One region of the Brachybacterium sp. J144 genome, then DNA from elsewhere that is predicted to be linked to it. Evidence: predicted binding sites of a transcription regulator. Region 1 holds the regulator's gene; the other holds the start of a gene.
What was found. The regulator HrcA, encoded in region 1, represses chaperone genes, less so after heat shock. The targets are predictions, from matches to a motif close to TTNGCACTCGNNNNNNNCGAGTGCNAA.
Positions count from the first base shown of each region.

Region 2: groL (chaperonin GroEL) is a predicted target of HrcA. The motif match lies at 2,803-2,829, and genes of this name have one in related genera.

Region 1 is NZ_JAZDCG010000024.1:26,436-30,844, forward strand. It holds gene V1260_RS09340 (DUF4870 domain-containing protein) at 1-329, opposite strand, end outside; gene V1260_RS09345 (DUF3097 domain-containing protein) at 476-1,360, opposite strand; gene hrcA (heat-inducible transcriptional repressor HrcA) at 1,541-2,551, shown strand; gene dnaJ (molecular chaperone DnaJ) at 2,619-3,749, shown strand; gene V1260_RS09360 (16S rRNA (uracil(1498)-N(3))-methyltransferase) at 3,766-4,409, shown strand, end outside.
Region 2 is NZ_JAZDCG010000031.1:176,881-181,289, reverse strand. It holds gene V1260_RS12385 (endonuclease/exonuclease/phosphatase family protein) at 1-750, opposite strand, end outside; gene groL (chaperonin GroEL) at 997-2,631, opposite strand; gene V1260_RS12375 (LytR C-terminal domain-containing protein) at 2,859-3,461, opposite strand; gene V1260_RS12370 (DUF3263 domain-containing protein) at 3,545-3,847, opposite strand; gene V1260_RS12365 (uracil-DNA glycosylase) at 3,924-4,409, shown strand, end outside.

The DNA of each region.
Region 1 (4,409 bases):
AGCGGGCCGGGGTAGACGCCCTTGATATGGGCGGGGGCCTGGTCGAAGGACATGGGGGCTCCTGAGGTGGGATGGGCGGGCTGCTGCGGGGCGGGGCCCGCCGACGCAGCCTGCGGGGCGGCGTAGGCCGGCTGGGGCGACGGAGCGCCCGAGGGCTGGGCCGCCCCCGCGTGCGGGTCGGAGACCGCGGGCGCCGCGAACGGATCGGCCGACGGGGCGGGCTCGGCCGAGGCCCCGACGGGCTGGGTGGATGCGGCCGGGAACTCCGGTGCGGCGGAGGCCTCGGACTCGCGGGCGAAGGGATCGTGCGGGTGCTCGGACTGGTTCATCGTGGACTCTTCCCTCGGGCTGACCCGGATGGACCGGCGGTTGTGCGATGTGGCCAGCCTAACGACCGCTCTGCGCGTCGTCACCGGGGTGGGCCTCCCCGGTCACCGGGGGTTTTCCCCCGCGACCTTCGTCGCGCCCCGGGCGTTCAGTCCACGGTCACGAAGTCGATGAGCTCCTCGATGCGCCCGGACAGCGTCGGCTCGACATCGGCGTAGGAGCGCACGGTCTCGAGGATCCGCTTCCAGCCGAGGCCCACGTCGTGCTTGTCCCCGTGCGGCCAGCCGAGGGCGGCGAGGGTCCCGATCTTGATGTCGGTGCCCTTGGGGACGTGGGGCCACCGGTCGAGGCCCACGCGAGCGGGCTTCACGGCCTGCCAGACGTCCACGTACGGGTGGCCGAGCACGATCACGTTCCCCGCCGCACCGGGCAGGCGCATCACCTGCTGCGCGATGCGCGACTCCTTGGAGCCGGGCACCAGGTGGTCCACCAGGATCCCGAGGCGCCGGGTGGGGGAGGGAGCGAACTCCTGCACCCGCTCGACGAGGTTGTCGGCGCCCTCCAGCTGCTCGACGACGACGCCCTCGATGCGCAGGTCGTGGCCCCACACCTTGTGCACCAGCTCGGCGTCATGGGTGCCCTCGACCCAGATCCGGGAGGCGCGGGCGGTACGGGCCCGCGCGCCCTCGACGTACACCGAGCCGCTCGCGGAGCGCTTGCGCACGGGCGCCTGCTGGGCGACGGCCCGGGTGAGCACCACGGGCTTCCCGTCGATCATGAATCCGGGACCCAGCGGGAAGGTGCGGCGCACCCCGCGGCCGTCCTCGAGCTCGACCACGAGCTCCCCGGCGATCTTCTCGACCCGGGTCACCGCCCCGGTGAAGCCGGTCGAGGCCTCCTCGACCACGAGATCCTTGCGGGCGGGCACCTCGGTCGCGACGGGGCGGCGGCGATGGTGGGCGGGCGGGGTCGAGGACAGCACGTCTCGGCCGTACCGGTCGGGGAAGGAGGAGGCTGCAGGCACGCCCGGCACGATACCCCCGTGGCGAACGCCTCCCGGGGAGCACCGCGCGGGGCGCGTAGGATTGGCACTCGGCGGCCCCAAGTGCCAGCCCCGTCGGCCGTCCGACGGGTCCGCACCGCGGCCCGCCCGCAGCACAGCACATCGGAGCCAAAGCACATCGGACCCACAGCGGGTCCCCGCCCGTCGGAGGTGAGAGGAACGGACAGCCGCAAGCTGCAGATCCTCGGCGCCATCGTCGAGGACTACGTCGCCACCCGCGAACCCGTCGGGTCGAAGTCCCTGCTGGAGCGCCACGAGCTCGGCGTCTCCGCCGCGACGGTGCGCAACGACATGTCCGCCCTCGAGGAGGAGGGGCTGATCCACCAGCCCCACACCTCCGCGGGCCGCGTCCCCACGGACAAGGGCTACCGGACCTTCGTCGACCACGTCGCGACGGTCAAGCCGCTCTCGGTGCCCGAGCGCCGCGCGATCCACGCCCTGCTCGAGCAGTCCGGGGACGTCGAGGAGCTCCTCGCCCGCACGGTGCGCCTGCTCGCGCAGCTCACCCAGCAGGTCGCGATGGTGCAGTACCCGGCCCGCCGGCAGGCTCGGGTGCGCCACGTCGAGCTGGTCAAGGTCGCCGAGTCCCTGCTGCTGGTGGTGCTGATCCTCGAGTCGGGCCGCGTGGACCAGCGCACCATCCCGGTGACCCCGGGGCGCGACGCCGAGTACTACGCCGGTCTGCGTGATGCGCTGAACCGCACCGTCGCGGGGCGCGAGGTCACCGACCTCTCCGCCCCGCTCGGGGACCTGCTAGAGACCGTCAGCCGCCCGGACCGCGACTCCGCCCGTGAGGTCGCCGAGGCGCTCATCGCCCTCGCCGCGGCCCGAGTCGAGGACCGGATCATGCTCGCGGGCACCGCGAACCTGGCCCGCAGCGCGGAGGACTTCGCCCGCGACGTCGAGCCCCTGCTGGACGTCCTCGAGGAGCAGCTCGTGCTGCTGCGGCTGTTCACCGAGATGCACGCCTCGCCGGGCGCGGTCGAGGTCCGCATCGGATCCGAGCTGCGCGAGTCCGCGCTGACCCAGGCCGCGGTGGTCGGGGCCGGCTACGGCGCGGGCTCCCATCTGGCGATCCTCGGCCCCTCCCGGATGGACTACGTCACCGGCATCTCCACGGTGCAGGCGATCGCGCGGTACGTGTCGCGCTACCTCGAGTGATCGCCGTGCGGAGGTCCGTCTCCGCCCCTCTATCTCTGCTCCCACCCACACCGCAAGGACCCCACTGGTGAACGACGACTACTACGAGCTCCTCGGCGTCTCCCGCGACGCCTCGACCGAGGAGATCAAGAAGGCCTACCGCAAGCTCGCGCGCAGCCTTCACCCCGACGTCAACCCCGATCCTGAGGCGGCGGAGACCTTCAAGAAGGTGTCCCAGGCCTACGAGACGTTGTCCCATGCGGACAAGCGCCGTCAGTACGACATGGGCGGCGGCCCGGGCATGGGCGGCGGCTTCCCCGGCGGTTTCGGCGGCGGCGCCGGCTTCGACATGGGCGACATCTTCGACATGTTCGCGGGTGCCGCGGGCATGCGCGGTCGCGGCCAGGGCCCCGTGCCTCGGCAGCGCCGCGGCGGCGACGTGCTGCGCCGCATCCGCATCGACCTGCGCGACGTCGTCTTCGGCACCGAGCAGAAGGTCACCTTCCGCACGGCGGCGCTGTGCGAGCGCTGCTCCGGCTCCTGCTGCGAGCCGGGCACCAGCCCCACCCGCTGCACCGCCTGCAACGGCTCCGGTCATGTGCAGCGCGTCGCCCAGTCGCTGCTGGGCCAGATGGTCACCATGGCGCCCTGCCCCACCTGCGGCGGGCACGGCGACGTCATCGAGTCTCCCTGCACCGCCTGTTCCGGGCACGGCCGCACGGCTTCCGACCGCGAGGTCACCGTGCGCGTCCCCTCCGGCGTCGAGCACGGCACCCGCATCCAGCTGCGCGGTGAGGGCGAGGTCGGCGAGGCCGGCGGACCCTCCGGCGACCTGTTCGTGGAGCTCTCCGTCTCCGAGCACGACACCTTCGACCGCGACGGCGACGACCTCGTCACCACGATTGCCGTGCCGATGACCTCGGCGGCGCTCGGGGCGACCGTCCCGCTCGAGACCTTCGACGGCATCCAGGAGATCGACGTGAAGCCCGGCTCGCAGCCCGGCGACCAGATCACCCTCAAGGGCCTCGGGGTCACCCCGCTGCGGCGTGAGCGCCGCGGCGACATCCGGGTGGTCCTCGACGTCGACGTCCCCACCTCGCTCAGCGACGAGGAGCGTTCGCTGCTCGAGCAGCTCGCGGCGCTGCGGGGCGACGAGACCACGCGCAAGAAGGGCCACGGCCCCTTCGCGAAGCTCCGTGACCGCCTGCGCGACCTCTGAGCGGAGCACCGCGCCGATGCCCACGACCCCGCCCGGCTTCCTGATCCTCGACGACGCCCTCGCGGGCGCGCGCGAGGGCGATGCCCTCCTGCTCGCGGGGGAGGAGGGGCGGCATGCCGCGAAGGTCGCCCGGATCGGCGCGGGGGAGCGGGTCCTGCTCACCGACGCCCCGGGCCGCCAGGTCCTCGCCGAGGTGACCGCCGCCCGCAAGGAGCAGCTGGATCTGCGCCTGCTCGCCGACCCGAGCCCGGCGGTCCAGCGCCTGCCCCGACTCACCCTGGTCCAGGCCCTCGCCACCGGCGGCCGTGACGAGCAGGCCGTGGAGTCCGCGACGGAGCTCGGCGCGGACCGCCTCGTCCCCTGGATCGCGCAGCGCTCGGTCTCCGTGTGGCGCGGCGAGAAGCTCGCCAAGGGACGGGCGAAGTGGGAGGGGACCGTCCGGGCGGCCGTCAAGCAGTGCCGTCGGCCGGGGATCCCGGAGGTGGCGGAGGCGGTGACCACGACCCGGCTCGTCGAGGACCTGCGCGAGCGCGCGGCCGACAGCGCCCTGGTGCTGGTGCTGCACGAGCAGGAGTCCGTCTCGCTGATGACCCTCGCCGAAGAGCTGCGCGGCGCCAGCGAGGCCGGCGTCGAGGAGATCGTGGTGGTCGTCGGCCCCGA
Region 2 (4,409 bases), on a different contig from region 1:
GCCATAGTCGGGGAAGGTACCGATGTCCTCGCCGACCTGCGCCTCGGCGACGTCGTGCGCGTCCGCGAAGCCCGCATCGCGCAGCACCCGCCAGGGCGTGCTGTCCCCGCCGGTGGCGTTGAAGTCGCCCATCAGCAGCGTCGGCGCGCCGTCTGCCGCCTCCCGCAGCCGCTGAGCGATCAGTCCCGCGCCCTTCTCCCGGGCCCGCTCCCCCGCATGGTCGAGATGGGTGACGGCGAAGACCAGCTCCCCGCCGGTCCACCGGTCCCGGACCCGCGCCCACACCGCGATCCGTGGGCAGTGCCCGTCCCAGCCCTGCGAGCCGATCCGCGCCGGATCCTCCGACAGCCAGAACTGGTCCCAGTCCAGCAGGTCGAAGCGCTCCCGCCGCAGGAGCAGCAGGTTGTGCTCCCCCCGGCCGCCGCCCTCGCGGCCGATGCCCAGGCGCAGATGGGTCGCGCCGAGCACCTCGTCCAGCAGCGGGATCTGGGCGGCGAGCACCTCCTGGGTGCCGATCACGTCGGCATCGGCCGCGCGCAGCAGCTCGGCGAGGACCGGGGCGCGGCTCGGCCAGTGGTCCGGGTGCTCGGGCGGCACCGACGGGTCCGCGTACCGGAGGTTCTGGGTGAGCGCGCGCAGGGTCGCAGGGGCTGGGGTGGGGTCAGTCGTCGGCGTCGGGGTCGGGGTCGTGCCGGTGGTCGGGCGGGTGGTCAGGCCGGTGGTCAGGGCGTCGTCGCTCCGCATCGTCATCCCTCCATCCTCGCGCAGCAGCTCCCCGGGGTCGACCCTCGCCCGCCCCTGCCCTGCTGGAACTCCATGCCAGGCGTGAGCTCGAGGCCCCACAGAGCCTGGGGTCACGCAGGGCGCGGAGTTCCAGCAGACGACCGCGAGCACCAGGGCACCGGAGGGAACGCCGACGGGCCCCGACCCTCCGGAGAGGATCGGGGCCCGCAGGTCGCTCGGGGGGAGCGGCAGATGATCAGCCGTGAGGCTGGATCACATCATGCCGCCCATGCCGCCCATGCCCATGTCGTCGCCGCCCGCGGGAGCCTTGACCGGCTCCGGCTTGTCGGCCACGACGGCCTCGGTGGTCAGGAACAGGCCCGCGATGGACGCCGCGTTCTGCAGCGCGGAGCGGGTGACCTTGACCGGATCGATGATGCCGGCAGCGAGCAGGTCCTCGTACTCACCGGTGGCGGCGTTCAGGCCCTGGCCGACGGGGAGGTTCTTGACCTTCTCCGCCACGACGCCGCCCTCGAGGCCGGCGTTGACCGCGATCTGCTTGAGCGGGGCCTCGATGGCGACCTTGACGATGGAGCCGCCGGTGGCCTCGTCGCCCTCGAGCGCGAGGGTGGCGAAGGTGTCCTTGCCGGCCTGCAGCAGCGCTACGCCGCCGCCCGCGACGATGCCCTCGTCGACAGCGGCCTTGGCGTTGCGCACGGCATCCTCGATGCGGTGCTTGCGCTCCTTGAGCTCCACCTCGGTCGCGGCGCCGGCCTTGATGACGGCCACGCCGCCGGCCAGCTTCGCGAGGCGCTCCTGGAGCTTCTCGCGGTCGTAGTCCGAGTCCGAGTTCTCGATCTCGGTGCGGATCTGGGAGACGCGACCGGCGATGCGGTCGGCCTCGCCGGCGCCCTCGACGATGGTGGTCTCGTCCTTGGTGACGACGATCTTGCGCGCCTGGCCGAGCTGCTCGAGACCCGCGGTCTCGAGCTTGAGGCCGACCTCCTCGGCGATGACCTGGCCGCCGGTCAGGATGGCCATGTCCTCGAGCATCGCCTTGCGGCGGTCGCCGAAGCCGGGGGCCTTGACGGCCACGGACTTGAAGGAGCCCTTGAGCTTGTTGACGACGAGCACCGCGAGGGCCTCGCCCTCGACGTCCTCGGCGATGATCGCGAGCGGCTTGCCGGACTGGATGACCTTCTCCAGCAGCGGCAGCAGGTCCTTGACGGTGGAGACCTTGGAGGAGAGCAGGAGGATGTAGGGATCCTCGAGCACGGTCTCCTGACGGTCGGCGTCGGTGACGAAGTAGGGCGAGATGTAGCCCTTGTCGAACCGCATGCCCTCGGTGAGCTCCAGCTCGAGGCCCATGGTGTTGGACTCCTCGACCGTGATCACGCCCTCCTTGCCGACCTTGTCGAGGGCCTCGGCGATGAGCTCGCCGATGGCCGGGTCGGCCGCGGAGATGGCGGCGGTGTTGGCGATCTGGTCCTTGGTCTCGATCTCCTTGGCCTGCGCGAGCAGGGTCTCGGAGACGGCGGCCACGGCCTTGTCGATGCCGCGCTTGAGCGCGATCGGGTTGGCGCCGGCGGCGACGTTGCGCAGGCCCTCGCGCACGAGCGCCTGGGCCAGGACGGTGGCGGTGGTGGTGCCGTCGCCCGCGATGTCGTCGGTCTTCTTGGCGACCTCCTTGACGAGCTCGGCGCCGATCTTCTCGTAGGGGTCCTCGAGCTCGATCTCCTTGGCGATGGAGACGCCGTCGTTGGTGATCGTGGGGGCGCCCCAGGACTTCTCGAGCACGACGTTGCGGCCCTTGGGGCCGAGGGTGACCTTGACGGCGTCGGCGAGCTGGTTCATCCCGCGCTCGAGGCCGCGCCGGGCCTCCTCGTCGTATGCGATGAGCTTGGCCATTGTGGAATCTCTCCCGTGTGGTGTGGTGTCCACCCGACCCTGTGCCCGCGACGGACGGCACCAGCCGCCGTGTTCATGTCCCACGACGACGGGTCCCTCACGGGGCCGGAATGCTCTTGGCCCGTCGCTCGCGAGTGCTGTCACTCTCGAGCGACGAGTGCCAGCTCATCATAAGCACTCTCGGCCCGAGAGTGCTAACCCCGGGAGGAACCGCGCACAGCGGGGGCTCAGCCCTCGCCGTCGCCCTCCTCGGCACCGGCGCCCGGGGACTCGACCGCGAGGAAGGTGATCCGGTTCTGGAACTCGTCGCTCTGCCGCGCCTCACCGGCGCCGACCTCGAGCGCGAGGGCCTGGGCGGTCTCGGCGTCCGCCTCGTCGCGGTAGAAGACCACGGCCTCCTGCTGCTGCGTGTCCGCGGTCTGGATCTGGACGTCCTCCCAGCCGCTCTCCTCGAGGGTGTCGCGCCAGTCGCCGGCGAGCCCGTCGACGCCCGCGGCGTTCATCACGAGCACGGGGACGGTCTTGTCCGCCACGGGGGCGGGTTCCTCCGAGGCTGGCTCCTCCGCCGACTCCTCGCCGGTGGTCTCCTCCGCGGTGGTCTCCGCGGCGGTGGTCGGCTCCTGGGAGCGGTCGTCCCCTCCCCCGCCGCCGAGGTTCCCGATCAGGAACAGCAGCACCACGAGCAGCACCAGGGCCGCCGCGATGATGATGATGTAGAGCAGGTTCTGGCGCCAGAACGGCTCCTCGGCGCGGTGGGCGCCGTGGAACGCGACGGCGTCCGCCTCGTCGTCGAATCGGTCGGGCGGGTAGGGGTACTGGGAATCTGCCACGGGCCCATTAAACCCGCTCCCCCCGGGAGGGCCGTGGAACCCACGCCCATCAGGAGTGTCCGACGGGACACCCGGCCCGCGGATCAGGCGACGCGGTCGCCGCCGCGGCGGGGCATCTCGCCGTGCTCTGAGACCCGTCGGCCGCGCAGCCGGTGCACCAGGGCCGGGGCCGCGCGGAGCGCCCGCGGATCGTCGAGCAGGGCGTTGAGCCGCACGTAGTAGGCGACCTTGGAGATGCCGATCTCCTCACGGATCGCCCGCTCCTTCGCGCCGACGTAGCGGAAGGTGCGCCCCTCGAGCGCGAGGATCGCGAGCTCCTGCGCCGACAGCTCCGGGGCGGGGTCGCCCGGGGAGGGCGACGACGCGGAGGGGGACGGGACGGGCATGGATCGACAGTACGCGGCCGCTCGCGCCGTCCCGCTCCGGCGCGCCGGAGGGTGACGTGCCTGGCAGACTGGCGGCATGCCGCAGCCGCTCGCCGAGATCATCGCCCCCGACTGGGCCGCCGCCCTGGCCCCCGCCGAGGAGCGGATCCACGCGATCGGGGAGTTCCTCCGCGGCGAGGTCGAGGCGGGGCACGGCTACCTGCCCGCCGGGGACCGCGTTTTGCGGGCCTTCACCCGCCCCCTCTCCGAGGTGCGGGTGCTGATCGTCGGCCAGGACCCCTACCCGACGCCGGGCCATCCCATCGGGCTGAGCTTCGCGGTCGAGCGGAACGTGCGACCGCTGCCGCGCTCCCTCGCGAACATCTATACCGAGCTGCGATCTGACCTGGGAATCTCCCCTGCCGCCCACGGCGATCTCTCCTCCTGGCAGGACCAGGGGGTGATGCTGCTGAACCGGGTGCTCACGGTGCGACCGGGCGCGGCCGCCTCCCATCGCCGCCGCGGCTGGGAGGAGGTCACGGAGCTCGCCATCCGCTCCCTCGTGGATCGCGGCGGGCCGCTC